DNA from 3 places in the Streptomyces sp. NPDC090032 genome. Region 1 is predicted to be linked to each of the others. Evidence: riboswitches for the same ligand, from Rfam matches in the RefSeq annotation. Region 1 holds a riboswitch; each other region holds the start of a gene.
What was found. A riboswitch is a leader RNA that binds a small molecule or an ion and turns the genes downstream of it on or off. The one in region 1 is predicted to bind thiamine pyrophosphate.
Positions count from the first base shown of each region.

Region 1 (5,209 bases):
GACGTGCCCGAGGTCGAGGCCCGCGTCGCCGAGCTGCGCCTTCGCCTGAGTCTGCGTCTTGGCGAGCAGTGGCGGGACCTTCGTGAACTGGCCGGAGTTGATGTACCAGACGCCCGCGCCGAGGCCGAGGGCGAGCAGCAGGGCCGCGACGGCCGCGAGCACGCCGCGGCGGGGACGACGCCTGCGGGAAGGTGCGGGCGGCGGGGGCGGCGTCTCGAAGCGGCTCGTGCGGTGGAGCTCGGCCTGCGGGTCCTGGTCGTCGGCGGGCAGCGGGAGCTGTACGCCCCGGGTCCGCAGCGCCCGCGGGATCACGCTCGTACGGTCGTCGGAGATGTCACGGTCCTCGGGGCGCGCGGCCGGCGGCAGGGCATCGAGCTGCGCGTCGGTGAGGGCGGCCCTGGCCCGCCTGACCTCGGCGAGCAGCGCCACCGCGTCGTACGGCCTGAGGTCGGGCGTGCGCGCGGTCGCCGACGCGACGAGTGTGTCCAGCTCCACGGGCAGGCCCGGCACGGACGCGGACGGAGGCGGCACGTCCTCGTTCAGGTGCTGGTAGAGGACCTGGGCGGGGGAGTCGCCCGAGTGCGGCTTGGAGCCCGTGAGCATCTCGTAGAGCACCACCCCGCACGCGTACACGTCGACGCGGGGGTCGGTGGTGCCCGACTCGATCTGCTCGGGGGCGAGGTAGGAGACGGTGCCGAGGACGGCGCCCGTGGTGTTCGTGACGGTGTCCACGGCCCGTACGAGGCCGAAGTCCGCCACCTTCACGCGGCCGTCGTCGCCTATCAGGACGTTCTCCGGCTTCATGTCGCGGTGCACGAAGCCCGCGCGGTGCGCGGCGCCGAGTGCGGCGAGGACCGGCTCCAGGATGTCGAGCGCGGCGCGCGGCCGCAGTGCTCCGCGGTCCCGCAGGACGTCCCGCAGGGTGCAGCCCGCGACGTACTCCATCGCCAGATAGACGTACTGCCCGTCCGCGCCCTGGTCGAAGACCCCGACCACATTCGGGTGGGAGAGCCGGGCGACGGACTTGGCCTCGCGGATGAAGCGCTCGACGAACGAGACGTCGGCGGCGAGGGCCGGGTGCATCACTTTGAGCGCGAGCACACGGTCGAGGCGGGTGTCCACGGCCCTGTAGACCGTGGCCATCCCGCCGACCGCGATGCGTGCGTCGACGCGGTACCGGCCGTCGAGCACCTGCCCGACGAGAGGGTCCTGAAGGGTCGTGTCCACGCAGGTGAGTGTACGAGCCGCCGCCGACACCCGGCTCCGCAGTCGTCCACGGACGGCCGTACTGCAGCAGAGCTGTAACCGGGCCGTAAGGCCCTCAGAACGCGGGCCGCTCCGGGTCGAGCCTGGCCATGCCGGACACGGGCGAGGAGGCCTCCGCGAAGTGCCTGCGGGGGATCCGGCCCGCCCGGAACGCCAGCCGCCCGGCCTCGACCGCGTGCCGCATGCCCTCCGCCATCAGGGTGGGCTCCTGCGCACGGGTCACCGCCGAGGCGAGCATCACACCGGCGCAGCCCAGCTCCATCGCGAGCGCCGCGTCCGACGCGGTTCCGGCGCCCGCGTCCAGGATCACCGGCACGCGCGCGTGCTCGGTGATCAGCTGGAAGTTGTGCGGGTTGCGGATACCGAGCCCGGAGCCGATGGGGGAGCCGAGCGGCATGACCGCGGCGCAGCCCACGTCCTCCAGCTTCCGCGCGAGCACCGGGTCGTCGTTCGTGTACGGAAGCACGGTGAAGCCGTCGTCGACGAGGATCTCGGCGGCGTCCAGGAGCTCGATCGGGTCGGGCAGCAGGGTGCGCTCGTCCGCGATGACCTCCAGCTTGACCAGGTCGGTGCCGAGCGCCTCACGCGCGAGGCGGGCGGTCAGGACGGCCTCACCTGCGGTGAAACAGCCCGCAGTGTTGGGCAGTACCTGGATCCCCAGCTTCTCCAGGACGGAGAGCACGGAGCCCTGCACGCTCGCGTCCACGCGCCGCATCGCGACGGTCGTCAGCTCGGTGCCGGACGCGACGAGGGAGCGTTCCAGGACGTCGAGGCTGGGCGCCCCGCCCGTGCCCATGATCAGGCGGGACGAGAAGGACGTGCCGCCGATGACCAAGGAGTCGTCAGCCATGGGTTCAGCCTCCCTGGACCGCGGTGAGGACCTCGACGCGGTCCCCGTCCGTGAGTGCGGTGCCGGCCCACTGCGCGCGCGGGACGACGGTTTCGTTGAGTGCTGCGGCGACGCCGGACGGCGCCGTGGTCAGGGCCGCGACGAGGGCGTCGAGCGTGGTGCCCGAAGCGACCTGGCGGCCCTCGCCGTTGACAGAGACGTTCATACGGACTGCTCCACAGAGACGGGTGCGGGGACGGCGCCGAAGCGCCGCGGGGTGAAGGGGCGGGCCACTTCGGGGAGTTCGCCGGTGGCGAGCACGTGGGCCATGGAGTCGCCGGTGACCGGCGTGAGCAGCACGCCGTTGCGGTAGTGGCCGGTGGCGAGCAGCAGGCCCGGCAGGGTGGTCGGGCCGAGGATCGGGGCGTTGTCCGGGGAGCAGGGGCGCAGGCCCGCGATGGTCTCCGTGAGCGGCAGTTCCGTGATGCCGGGCACCAGCTCGTGGGCGTCGCGCAGCAGCTCGTAGACGCCGCCCGCGGTGACCGTCGTGTCCCAGCCGAGTTCCTCGCTGGTGGCCCCGACGACCAGCTCGCCGTCGACCCGGGGTACCAGGTAGAGGTTGCCGCCGCGCACGACGGCGCGCACGGTGCGGCTCAGGAACGGCGCGTACACCTTCGGCACGGTCAGGCGCAGCACCTGCCCCTTCACCGGGCGCACCGGCGGCAGTACGTCGTCCGGGACCCCGGCGAGGCGGCCGCTGAGGCTGCCGCCGGCGAGGACGACCTGGTCCGCGTCGAGCCCGGTGCCGTCGGCGAGGACCACGCCGCGAGCGCGCTCTCGTACGACTGTCAGCCGCTCGGCCCACTGCCGGTGGAACTGCACCCCGGCCCGCTCGCAGGCCGCGACAAGGGCCTTCGCGAGGCGCCTCGGGTCGATCTGGTGGTCACCGTCGACGCGCAGGCCGCCCCGCACGGACGGGGCCAGCATCGGTTCGAGGCGCCGGCACTCGCGGCCCGACAGCCACTCCGACTCCAGGCCCGACGCGCGCTGGAGGGCGTGCAGTTCCCGAAGGTGCGCGCGGTCGTCCGCGTCGAGCGCGACGGCCAGGGTGCCGCACGCGCGGTAGCCGAGGTCGAGCCCGGTGGCCTCGGAGAGCTCGGCGGCGAACGCCGGATAGCGGCGCGCGGACTCCACGTTGAGCCCCAGGAGGGTCTGTTCGGCCTCTCCGTAGTGCAGTTCGGTGACGGCGGCGAGCATCCCGGCCGCCACCTGTGCGGCCCCGCCGCCCGGTTCGGGGTCCACGACCGCGGTGCGCAGCCCGCGCTGCGCGGCCCGCCACGCGGTGACGAGACCGATGATCCCGCCGCCCACGACCAGGACGTCGGAGCCTTCTGAAGTACGAGACATGGGCGTCCAGCCCCTCCCTTCGCCGGCATGACCCGGATCAGGTTCGTACGGTCGGAGGCCGTCCCAGCCTCCCTCTCAGCCCGGTACGTCCGGGCTCCCGCGAGTGCTTTACGGTGGCCACCCTAAACCGTTGCCCCGACCCCCAGTAAGGGAGCCCGCCCGCATGGCCCGCTCGCTCGACGGACTCGTCCTCGCCCCGGTCGCCGACCAGGCTCCAGGTCAGGTGGGTACGCGGACGCGGTTCACGTACCACGAGGAGGACGGCCGGATCTGGGCCGAGTACGCGGGCGGGGACGTCGTGCGCGGCCACCTCGTGGGCACGCGTGAAGGGGACCGGATCGACTTCAGGTACGTACAGCTGAAGACGGACGCGACGACCTCCTCCGGGCACTGCGTCTCGCTCGTCGTCGACCTTCCCGACGGGCGGGTGCGGCTGGACGAGACGTGGGAGTGGGAGTCGCAGACGGGCAGCGGGACGAGCGTCGTCGAAGAGGTCCCGGGCGCCTGACGGCGGGAGCGGGGGAGGGCCTGAGCGGTCAAACCGGCGCCCGGTGTGGAAGACGTCACGGACGCGGTGTGACGGGCCCGATGACTGACTGAACGTCAGGTGCATATGGTGATCCGGTGAGCGAGCAGAACCAGAACCAGGCCCCGGTGCCCCAGGCAGGGCGGCACGTCGTCATCGTCGGCGCCGGGATGGCGGGGGTCCAGACCGCCGTGGCCCTGCGCGAACAGGGCTTCACCGGCGCCGTCACGCTGATCGGCGCGGAACCCCACCAGCCGTACGACCGGCCTCCGCTGTCCAAGGCCGTCCTGCTCGGCAAGGCCGAGGGGTCCGCGTTCGACGTGGACTTCGAAGCCCTCGACATCACGCTCGAACTGGGCCGCGAGGTCACCGGCGTACGCCCCGCCGAGCACACCCTCGACACCGCCACGGGCCCCGCCCCCTACGACGTCCTGGTCCTCGCGACCGGCGCCGAACCCATCAGGCTGCCCGGCACGGAGGACATCCCCGGCGTCCATCTGCTGCGCACGCTCGACGACGCCGAGCGCCTCCGTCCCGTCCTCGCCGCACAGCGCGACATCGTCGTCGTGGGCGCGGGCTGGATCGGCGCCGAGTTCGCCACCGCGGCCCGCGAGGCCGGCTGCGCGGTCACCGTCGTCGAGGCGGCCGAGCGGCCGCTCGCCGGGGCGCTGCCCGAGGAGGTCGCCGCCCCCATGGCCGCCTGGTACGCGGACGCCGGCGCGGAACTGCGCACCCACGCGCGCGTGGAGCACGTCGAGCCCGGAGCCGTCCTCCTCGACGACGGCACCCGGGTGCCCGCCGGCGCCGTCGTCGTCGGCATCGGGGCCCGCCCCGCCACCGGCTGGCTCACCGGCTCCGGCATCACGCTCGGCGCCCACCGCGAGGTAGTGGCGGACAACCACCTGCGCACCTCCGAGCCCGATGTGTACGCCGTCGGCGACTGCTCGTCCTTCCCGTCGGGCAGGTACGGCGAGCGCCTGATGGTCCACCACTGGGACAACGCGCTCCAGGGCCCCCGCACGGTCGCCGCCAACATCATCGGCGAGGCCCCGGCGACGTACGACCCGGTGCCGTACTTCTGGTCGGAGCAGTTCGGCCGCTTCGTGCAGTACGCCGGGCACCACGCGGCCGCCGACACCACCGTGTGGCGCGGCGACCCGCAGGGCGCGTCCTGGAGCGTG
Region 1 covers NZ_JBIVFF010000003.1:479,825-485,033, forward strand. The annotation lists gene pknB (Stk1 family PASTA domain-containing Ser/Thr kinase) at 1-1,227, opposite strand, end outside; gene ACIPWY_RS09230 (thiazole synthase) at 1,322-2,116, opposite strand; gene thiS (sulfur carrier protein ThiS) at 2,121-2,321, opposite strand; gene thiO (glycine oxidase ThiO) at 2,318-3,502, opposite strand; TPP riboswitch at 3,500-3,613, opposite strand; gene ACIPWY_RS09245 (hypothetical protein) at 3,666-4,010, shown strand; gene ACIPWY_RS09250 (NAD(P)/FAD-dependent oxidoreductase) at 4,199-5,209, shown strand, end outside.

Region 2 (5,209 bases), on a different contig from region 1:
TGCGGTACTGCGTGCGCACCGCGTCGACGGGGAGTTCCCACGCGCCCTGGACCCCGAGGGAGTTCTGCGCGGTGACGGCCGTCACGACGCTCATGCCGTGGGCGCCGAGCGCCAGCATCGTCTTGAGGTCGGCCTGGATCCCGGCGCCGCCGCCCGAGTCCGAACCGGCGACGGTCAGGACGCGGGGCGGCGCGACGCGTCCGCTGCTCACGGGCACGGTCATGTGCGGGCCTCCTCGTAGGGTGCGGTGGGGGCGACGGCGGTCGGGCAGCGCAGTCTCAGGGGCGCGTACACGACGAGCGCGGCGACGAAGGCCACGTAGTAAGCGAGGTCGGCGCCGTGCAGGGCCTTCGCGACCGGGCCCACGTACAGGCCGCTGTCCATGAACGGGACCGCCGCGGCGAAGGCGGCGACGAAAGCGAGGAGTCCGGGCCACCAGGGCTGCGGCCGGGCGGACTCGGTGGCCAGGTCGACCGGCGCGCCGCCCCGGGCCCTGGCACGGGCGAACCAGTCGACGGCCACGACCGCGACGAAGCCGGGGATCCAGTAGCCGACGAACAGCAGCACGTTCTGGAAGCGGGCCGCGGTGTCGGCGGCGTGCATCCACAGCACCAGTGGGAAGCCGAGCACCGCGGCGAGCGCCGCCGCGAGCGGCCGCGGGATCCGGACGCCGATGGTCTGCAGGGCCAGCGAGCCGCTGTAGTCGTTCATGGCGTTGCTGCACAGGGCCGCCAGCGCCACGGCGAGCAGCCCGAAGGAACCGAGAACGCCGCCGCCGAGCAGCTCGTCGACACCGCGCGCGGTCTGGTCGGTGAAGACGGAGGCGCCCCACAGCCCCAGCGCCTGGACGGCGACGAAGGAGACGGTGACGCCGAGGAGTGTGAACCAGAACATGCGCTTACGGGAGGTGGCCGCCGGAAGGTAGCGGCTGAAGTCGCTTGCGTACGGGGCCCAGGACAGGGACAGGCTGAGCGCGATCGTGCTGGTCAGGACGAACGCGCCGGCCTGGTCGGCGCCGTGCGCGGCCCCGTTGGTGACCGGATGGACACCGTCGAGAAGCTTGACGGCGAGGACCGCGAAGGCGGCGGCCAGGACGAAGGTCATCAGCTTCTGCAGCCGGTGGACGGCCTCGTAGCCGAGCACGCCGAGCGCGCCCTGCGCCAGCATCATCACGAGCACGCCGACCCAGAACGGCCAGCCGCACAGCCGGGCGAGCGCGTCGCCGCCGAACAGGCCGATCAGCGCGTCCCAGGCGACCGACGACAGCCACTGCAGGACGCCGGGCACCGCGACGGCCCGGCCGAACGCGAGCCGCGCCAGCGGGAGCTGCCCCGCGCCGGTCGCGCTGCCCCACGTACCGAGATACGCGGTGGGCACGGCGCCGACGAGGGTGCCGAGGACGACGGCGGCCAGCGCGGTGGCGAAGTCCAGGCCGAGTGCGATACCGACGGTGCCGGTGAAGACGCCGGTCATGGTCAGGTTCGGGGCGAACCACACGGTGAACAGGCGCCCGGCGCCGCCGTAGCGGTGGGTCTCGGGGACCGGCGCGATTCCGCGCGCCTCGACCCGCAGGTCACCGGGCGCCGCGGGCATCCGCCCGTCGAAGACGGAGCGTGGTCCGGTGGTCCCGGTGCTGCTCGGGGCATGGGGCAACGACATTGGCTGACATCCCTCCGCCAGTGCTAACTGGTTCAGGTTCGACGGGTGTGATCTCAGCCCTCGTTCGGGGCACCCCGTGTCCGGTACGTCGGCAAGAGTAGCTTCCCTGTCGCGGGAGGCAAGCTGGGGGCGTGGCTCAGAAGTGCGTGGCGATGCCGAACGCGGCCCGGAGAAGCGCCATGTCGTGAAGGTCCTGTTCGCGTGGTTCGTACCCTTGGTGGAAATCGGCCTGCCGCTGGGCCGACAGGCACGGCACGGTGACTCCGCCGATGGTGCCGGTCACGAAGCGCGATGCCGGGTAGGCGAAGGGACTTCGCGGATCGGGGGAGGCCTGGACGGCGGACCCGTCCGCGGCGAAGGTCAGCGGATGCAGATCGAGGTCGCGGCCGTCGGGCGCCGAAAGCACGAACCGCACCGGACGCCAGTCGAGGCTCTCGGTGAACCCTCGACGCGCGAGCGCCGCGACCACGACGGACTCCTGCTCCTGTCGGTGCATCAGATCCAGGTCGCCGTGCTCGCGCGTCTGCTCGCCGACGAGCGCGTCGATGCCCCAGCCCCCGCCGATCCACACGTGCGTACCCGCGCGGCGCAGCACGGCCAGGATGTCCAACACGCTGTCGACGTCCATCAGTTGACCTCCGAAGGCGGCGGCATCGGCCGGTGCGCAGGGGTGGTGTCGGCCGGCCATGGGCCTACGCGGGCGGATTCTCGCTCAGGAGCAGTGCCGTGCCGAGTTCGGCGAGGCGCTCGGCGAGGTCCGTGCGGTCGCCCGCGGAGCCCGTCCGGGCCGCGTTGTCGACCACCGTCAGCACCGCGGTGACGACGATCCTGGCCTCGGCGGTGTCGAGTCCGGGGCGCACCTCGTCGAGCAGGCGCACCCACAGCGCCAGGTACTCCCGCTGGTTCTGCCGGGCCGCCTTGCGCTCCTTCTCGGGGAGCTGGTCCAGCTCGCCGATCAGCAGACCGATCAAGTGGCTTTGACTCAGGGCGAATTCGATGTACGAGCGCAGCAGTCGGTCGAGGGTCTGGCGCGGGGTGCCGGGCTTGGCGAGTGCCTGTGCCGTGCCCGCGCGCCGCTGTTCGCCGCCGCGCAGCACGGCGGCCACGAGCAGGTCGGTCTTGGTGGGGAAGTGCTTGTAGATGCTGGGGCCGGTCGCTCCGGCGGCCTCGCCGATGTCGTCGGTGCTGACGGACTGGAAGCCCCGCTCGTCGAAGAGGCGGATCGCCTCGACGAGGATCTCCTCGCGGCGGGAGACCGCGAGGCCCGCGTATCCGCCCGGCGCAGTTCCCGCTTCGGCACCGGTACTCGTCCCGAGGGGGCAGTGCGCGGCGGCGTGGGCGAGCCGGTGGAGGAGTTCTTCGAAACGGCGGCGGGGCAGCGACGTGCGGTGCCAGGAGATGGAGCCGAACACCGACAGGACGGACCACGCGAGGAGTTGCCGGTCGGACGCGTCGAGGTCCGGGCGCTCGTCGCCGATCAGGCCGGCGATCCGGTCGGCGACGTCCTTGAGGGCGCGGCGCTGTTCCTTGCGGCGGTCCTCCGGCAGGTGCCTGGCCTCGCGCTGCCACAGGACGGCTGAGCCGCGCCGGTCCATGGTCTCGCTCGCGCTCGTGCGGAGATAGGTGTCCAGGTCCGGGGCCGCGGCGAGGGACACCGAGATCGCGTTGACCGTGGCGTCCACGACGTGGAGCAGCAGGTCGGGCTTGCCGCGGAAGTGCCGGTAGAGGGCCGGGGCGGTGATGCCGACCTCGGCCGCGACATCGGCCACCGAGACGTTGTGGTAGCCGCGCTCGCGGAAGAGACCGGACGCGGCGGCGATGATCCGGGCCTTGCGGTCCGGGGGTCTGCGCGCGGTCGTCCGTCCCGACGCTTGCGTCTGCATCCCGGTTCGCCCCTCGCCGTCGTCCATTTCGGCAAAGGTACAACATCCGGGCAACGCTGTGATCAACATGTGGAACGGCCGGGTGGCGTTAGACAGAAATCACTCTGTTGCTTTCAGATCCGCCAACGCTAGATGCCCTGCGTCCAATCCATTGCGCCACATGGTTAGAGCTGCTTCACTTCCTGCTCACATCAGCCCCGTGGATCAGGGAGGGCCGTCATGGCCGTCGACCGACAAGAAGTGCCCGGCTCGCCGTCGGTGACCGCGTCCGGGTCCCGCGCGTCCGCCGTGCGGCGCAGGGCGTGGTACGTCCTCGCCCTGCTCGTCTGCCTGATGCTCGTCAACTTCGCGGACAAGGTCGTCGTGGCCCTGTCCGGCGTGGGGATGAAGAAGGAACTGGGCCTGGACGGCTCCCGGTTCGGCGTCGTTCAGAGCAGCTTCTTCTGGCTCTTCGCCGTCGGTTCCGTGCTCGGCGGCTGGCTCGGGGGCAAGGTGCGGGCGCGCTGGCTGCTGGCCGGGATCGCCGCGGTGTGGGCACTCAGCCTCGCCCCCATGGCCGCCCAGGTCGGCTTCACCACGATCATCGCGTGCCGGGTGCTGCTCGGCTTCGCCGAGGGGCCGACCGTCGCGCTGGCGATGCAGGTGGCGCACTCGTGGTTCCCCGCACACCGGAGGAGTGTGCCCAGCTCGCTCGTCATCGCCGGCGCCGGGGTCGGCCCGCTGATCGCGGCACCCCTGCTGACCTGGGTCATCGAGACGTACTCCTGGCACGCGGCCTTCGGCGTCCTTGCGGCGTTCGGCGCGGCCTTCGCGGTGCTGTGGCTGCTCGGCGGGGACGCCGGGCCCGAGAGTGTGCGGGCCGGCGATCACCACGTGGCGGCGGCGGTGCTCCCCGAGCGGGTGCCGCTGCGGCGTCTGTTCTCCACAGGAACGCTGATCGGCATGGCGCTCCTGTTCTTCGTCGCGTACGCCAACACGTCCGTCGGTGTCAGCTGGCTGCCGCTCTATCTGCGCGAGGGACTCGGCTACGACGCGACCACCGCGGGCCGGCTCGTCGTGTTGCCCTATCTGGGATCCGCGGTCGCCGTCATCCTGGTCGGAGTGCTCTCCGGCGCGCTGACCAAAAGAGGGGTCGGGAACAGGATCGCCCGAGGCGTCCTCCCCGCCGCGATGGTCCTGGCCTCCGGGCTGTGTACCGTCGCCTTCTCCTCGCTGGACCGAGGGGTGCCGCAGATGACGCTGCTCGTCCTCGGCGCGTGTCTGAACTCCGCCGGGTACGGCGTCGCCTTCGCCGGTCTCGCCGATGTCGCGCCGGCGGAACAGCGCTCCACCGTGTTCGGGATCATCGCCGCCGTCTACAGCCTCGGCGGGGTCGTGGCACCGCTGGCGATCGGCAGGCTGGTCGACGCCGGGACGTCCGCCGCGGCCGGTTACGGGGACGGCTTCCTGGCCCTCGGCATCACGATGATCATCGGGGCCGTGGCCGCGCTCCTTCTCGTCCACCCCGACCGGGACGCGGCGAAGCTGGCCGCGGCGTCCCGATAGCCGACGGGGTCGACGGAGCAGACGGACGGACCGAGGGAAAGAGACGCGTCGAAAACCATCACTCACACCCATGCATGCCTTGACATCAGGCAAGACTGGCAAGAAAGTGAATGAGCGATAAC
Region 2 covers NZ_JBIVFF010000002.1:695,853-701,061, forward strand. The annotation lists gene thiD (bifunctional hydroxymethylpyrimidine kinase/phosphomethylpyrimidine kinase) at 1-223, opposite strand, end outside; gene ACIPWY_RS06895 (purine-cytosine permease family protein) at 220-1,659, opposite strand; TPP riboswitch at 1,652-1,746, opposite strand; gene ACIPWY_RS06900 (nucleotidyltransferase domain-containing protein) at 1,796-2,287, opposite strand; gene ACIPWY_RS06905 (TetR/AcrR family transcriptional regulator) at 2,352-3,569, opposite strand; gene ACIPWY_RS06910 (MFS transporter) at 3,762-5,087, shown strand.
Region 2: linked by a shared signal. The riboswitch ahead of ACIPWY_RS06895 (purine-cytosine permease family protein) and the one ahead of thiO (glycine oxidase ThiO) in region 1 are both predicted to bind thiamine pyrophosphate.

Region 3 (5,209 bases), on a different contig from region 1:
CAGGGCGCTCTGCGCCACGACTTCGTCGCAGTAGCGCTCATGGGTGAGCTGTCCGGGTGCCGCAGTGTCCGTCGTCATACGGCGGACCCTATGCGGCGGACAGCCCGTCCAGCACGACGATTTCGCCCGCGTCGAACGCCACCCCGACCTCGTCCCCCGGTTCCGGAGCGTCCCGCAGCGCGCAGGCCGCTTCGAGGCGGGGCACCTGGGTGGCCTGGAGGTGTACGGCGACATGCGTGCCGCGGAAGGTGCGCGCGGTGACGGTGCACGTCAGCTGGGCCTCGGCGGCGGGCACGAGGCGTACACCGGCGGGCCTGACCAGGATCCGGCGCGGGCCCTGCGGAGAGCCCGCGGGGACAGGGACCTTGCCCCACGGCGTGTCCGCGGCCTCACCGGCGACCGTGGCCTCGACCACGTTGTCGAAGCCGAGGAAGCGCGCCACGAACTCGTCGGCCGGGTGCTGCCACACCTCAAGTGGCGTACCGGACTGGGCGATCCGCCCGTCGCGCATCACCACGACACGGTCGGCGAGCGCGAAGGCCTCGCCCTGGTCGTGTGTCACGGCGAGCACGGTCGTGCCCAACTCGCCGAAGAGTTCCCGCAGTTCGACGACCAGGCGCTCCCGCAGCGAGCGGTCGAGCTGGCCGAGCGGCTCGTCGAGCATGAGCAGGCGGGGGCGCGGGGCGAGCGCCCTGGCGAGGGCGACGCGCTGCTGCTCGCCGCCGGACAGCGAGGCGACGGCGCGCCGTTCGGCCCCGGGCAGCCCGACGAGCTCCAGCAACTCCCGTACGCGGAGCTGCTGTTCGGAGCGGGAGGCGCCGTGCATCCGCAGCCCGAAGGCGACGTTTGCGCCCGCGTCGCGCTGCGGGAACAGCTGGTGGTCCTGGAACATGAGGCCGACGCCCCGCCGGTGCGCGGGCACGCCCGCCTGGTCGCGTCCGTCGAGGAACACCCGGCCCCCGTCGAGCCCCTGAAGTCCGGCCACGACCCGCAACAGCGTCGACTTGCCGCTGCCGCTGGGACCGAGCACACACACGATCTCGTGCTCGGCGACCTCCAGGCCGACGCGGTCGAGCGCCGCATGCGCAGACTTGGACGGGCCGCCGAACCGCACGGTCGCTTCGTCCAGGCTCAGCAGGGCCATCAGAACTCCCCCGTCGTACGGTCCGTGCGGATGCGTTCGAGCAGCAGCAGAGACACCGCGCACACCACCATGAGAATCGTCGAAAGGGCCATCGCCTGGCCGTAGTTGAGGTCACCGGCGCGGCCGAGGAGCCGCGCCACGGCGACCGGCAGAGTGGGGTGGTCGGGACGGGCGATGAACACGGTCGCCCCGAACTCGCCGAGCGACACGGCGAACGCGAACCCGGCCGCGATCAGCAGCGCCCTGCGCACCATCGGCAGATCCACCTCACGCCAGGCCCGCAGCGGCGAGGCGCCGAGGACGGCGGCGGCCTCGCGCAGCCGCCCGTCCACCGCGCGCAGGACCGGCAGCATGGTGCGGACGACGAAGGGCACCCCGACGAGGGCTTGGGCCAGCGGCACCAGGATCCAGCTGCCGCGCAGGTCGAGGGGCGGCTTGTCCAGGGTGATCAGGAATCCGAAGCCGACGGTGACGGCCGAGACGCCGAGCGGCAGCATGAGGAGCGCGTCGAAGCCCCGTACGAGACGGCCCGCCTTCCTCGTCAGGGCGGCGGCGGCCAGTCCACCGATCGCGACCGCGATGGCGGTCGCGGCCAGCGCGTACGTGAGCGAGTTCCCGATCGCCTCGATCGGCGGCACCAGGAACACGCCGCTGTCGGACGAGGTCAGCGCCTTGTAGTAGGCGAGTCCGAAGCCGTCGGGCCCGCCCGCGCCCCGGAAGGACCGCTGGATCAGCACGCCGAGCGGCAGCAGGATCAGCACCGCGACCGTGGCAACCACCCCGGCGAGCAGCGCCCACTGGCCCACGCCGCGCGGGCGCCGGGCGGTGTGCGCCGCGTCGACCAGGCGCAGCGCGCTCTCCCGCCGGCGCACGCTCCAGGCGTGCACGGCGAGGATGATCCCCACAGCGGCGAACTGCACGATCGTGAGGACGGCCGCCGTGGAGAGGTCGAAGATCTGCGCGGTCTGCCGGTAGATCTCCACTTCGAGGGTGGAGAAGGTCGGCCCGCCGAGGATCTGGACCACGCCGAACGAGGTGAACGTGAAGAGGAAGACCATCAGCGCGGCGGCCGCGACGGCGGGGCCGAGCGCGGGCAGCGTCACCTGCCGCCAGGCCGTCCAGCGGGAGGCGCCCAGCATCCGGGCGGCCTCCTCCTGCCGGGGGTCGAGCTGCGACCACAGTCCGCCGACCGTGCGGACGACGACGGCGTAGTTGAAGAAGACATGGGCGAGCAGGATGGCCCACACCGTGGTGTCGAGGCGTACGCCCCACAGGCTGTCGAGCAGCCCGCCGCGGCCGACCAGTGCCAGGAACGCCGTGCCGACGACGACGGTCGGCAGCACGAACGGCACGGTGACGGCGGCCCTCAGGACCTGCTTGCCCCGGAACTCGAAGCGCGCGAAGACGTACGCGCCGGGGAGCGCGATCAGCAGCGTGAGCACCGTCGACGCGAGCGCCTGCCAGGTCGTGAACCACAGGACGTGCCGGATGTCGGACTGCCCCAGCACGTCGGCGATCCGCCCGAACTGCCAGTGCCCGCCCGCCTTCAGGCCGCGGGAGACGATGGCCGCGACCGGATAGGCGAAGAAGATCGCGAAGAACGCGACGGGCACGGCCATCAGGCCGAGCCGCGCCGCGCTCCCGCTGCCCCGGGAACCCCGGGAGCCTCGGGAGGACCGCTTCCGAGGCTCTACTTCAGTACGAGTGAGGTCCACGACTTGACCCAGGCGTCACGGTTGTCGGCGATCTTCTTCGGGGCCATGGTCTTCGGGTGGTCGACCACGACGTCGTACTTCGCGTAGTCGGCCGGCAGGGCCGCGTCCTTCGTCACCGGGTCCACGAACATGTTCAGCGGCATGTCCTGCTGGAACTCCTTCGCGATCAGGAAGTCGAGCAGCGCCTTGCCGCCCTTCTCGTTCTTCGCGTGGCTCAGCAGGCCGGCGAACTCGGTCTGGCGGAAGCAGGTGCCGGCCGCGACCCCGGTCGGGGCCGTCTTCGGCTGCGGGTCCGAGTAGATCGCCTCGGCCGGCGGCGACGACGCGTACGACACGACGAGCGGCCGGTCGCCGCCCGCCTTCCTGCCACCGGCGGAGCCCGAGAACTCCTCGTTGTAGGCCTGCTCCCAGCTGTCGACGACCTTCACGCCGTTGGCCTTGAGCTTCTTCCAGTAGCCCTGCCAGCCTCCGTCGCCGTACTGCGCGGCACTGCCGAGCAGGAAGCCGAGACCGGGCGACGACGTCGACACGTTCTCCGTGACCAGGAGGTTCTTGTACGCGGGCTCGGCCAGGTCGTCGAACGAGGCGGGCGGCGTCAGCTTGTGGTCGGCGAAGTACTTCTTGTCGTAGTTGACGCAGATGTCGCCGGTGTCGATGGGAGTGACCCGGCGCTTGTCCTTGTCCAGCTGGTACTCGGGACGGACGCGGTCCAGGCCCTTGGCCTCGTACGGCTGGAAGAGTCCGTTGTCGAGGGCGCGCGACAGGAGCGTGTTGTCGACGCCGAAGAGGACGTCGCCCTGCGGGTTGTCCTTGGACAGGACGGCCTTGTTGACGGCCTCTCCCGCGTCACCGTCCTTCAGGACCGTGACCTTGTAGCCGGATCGCTTCTCGAAGTCCTTGAGCACGCTCTTGGAGACGGCCCACGAGTCATGGCTGACGAGGGTGACCGTGTGGGAGTCCGCCGAGTCCTCGCCGGAGCCGGAGCCCCCGCACGCGGAGAGCGTGACGAGTCCGAGACCGGCCGCCACGGCGACGGCCGTGGCCTTGATGGTGGTGCTCACTTAAGTTCCCTCCTGGGTGACCAGGAAGAGACGCGGCCCCGCCCGGGATCGCGGACGATTCCCGGGCAGGGCGCAACAGCTTGAGTGGCGACCGAACTTCCTACCCAGAATGACCTGGGCAAGGTTCAGAGGGTCTGCGGCCGATGCCGCACTCTCAGCGCTGTGGCGCTCCCCTGTCGGAATATGAAGATGTACGTACGCCAGTCAGGTTACCGCTCGGTGGCGGCGAGCTGACCGCACGCCCCGTCGATCTCCTGGCCACGGGTGTCGCGGACGGTGACCGGGACGCCGTGGGCCGCGATGGCCTCGACGAAGGCCTTCTCGTCCTCGGGGCGCGAGGCCGTCCACTTCGAGCCCGGCGTCGGGTTCAGCGGGATCAGGTTGACGTGGACGCGCTTGCCCTTGAGCAGGCGGCCGAGCCGGTCACCACGCCACGCCTGGTCGTTGATGTCGCGGATGAGCGCGTACTCGATGGAGATGCGGCGGCCCGACTTCTCGGAGTACTCCCACGCCGCGTCGAGGACCTCACGGACCTTCCAGCGCGTGTTGACCGGGACGAGGGTGTCACGCAGCTCGTCGTCGGGGGCGTGCAGCGAGACGGCGAGGCGGCACTTGAGGCCCTCGTCGGCGAGCCGGTGCATGGCGGGGACCAGACCGACGGTCGAGACGGTGATACCGCGCTGCGAGAGGCCGACGCCGTCCGGCTCGGGGTCGGTGAGCGCGCGGATGGCGCCGACGACCCGCTTGTAGTTGGCCAGGGGCTCGCCCATGCCCATGAAGACGATGTTGCTCAGACGGGCCGGGCCGCCCGGGATCTCGCCGTCGCGCAGCGCGCGCATGCCGTCGACGATCTGGTGCACGATCTCGCCCGTCGACAGGTTCCGGTCGAGGCCGGCCTGTCCTGTGGCGCAGAACGGGCAGTTCATTCCGCAGCCCGCCTGCGAGCTGATGCACATGGTGACCCGGTCCGGGTAGCGCATCAGGACGGACTCGACGAGCGTGCCGTCGAAGAGCCGCCACAGGGTCTTACGGGTGGTGTCCTGGTCGGTCGACAGATGCCGGACGACCGTCATCAGCTCCGGAAGCAGCGCCTCCTGCAGCTTGCCGCGCGAGCCGGCGGGGATGTCGGTCCACTCCGCGGGGTCGTGCGCGAACCGCGAGAAGTAGTGCTGCGACAGCTGCTTGGCGCGGAACGGCTTCTCACCGATCGCGGCAACGGCCTCCTTCCGCTCGGCGGGCGAGAGGTCGGCGAGGTGCCGCGGCGGCTTCTTGGCTCCGCGCGGGGCGAC
Region 3 covers NZ_JBIVFF010000009.1:278,257-283,465, reverse strand. The annotation lists gene ACIPWY_RS24065 (maleylpyruvate isomerase family mycothiol-dependent enzyme) at 1-78, opposite strand, end outside; gene ACIPWY_RS24060 (ABC transporter ATP-binding protein) at 89-1,144, opposite strand; gene ACIPWY_RS24055 (iron ABC transporter permease) at 1,144-2,763, opposite strand; gene ACIPWY_RS24050 (thiamine ABC transporter substrate binding subunit) at 2,835-3,920, opposite strand; TPP riboswitch at 4,000-4,105, opposite strand; gene rlmN (23S rRNA (adenine(2503)-C(2))-methyltransferase RlmN) at 4,130-5,209, opposite strand, start outside.
Region 3: linked by a shared signal. The riboswitch ahead of ACIPWY_RS24050 (thiamine ABC transporter substrate binding subunit) and the one ahead of thiO (glycine oxidase ThiO) in region 1 are both predicted to bind thiamine pyrophosphate.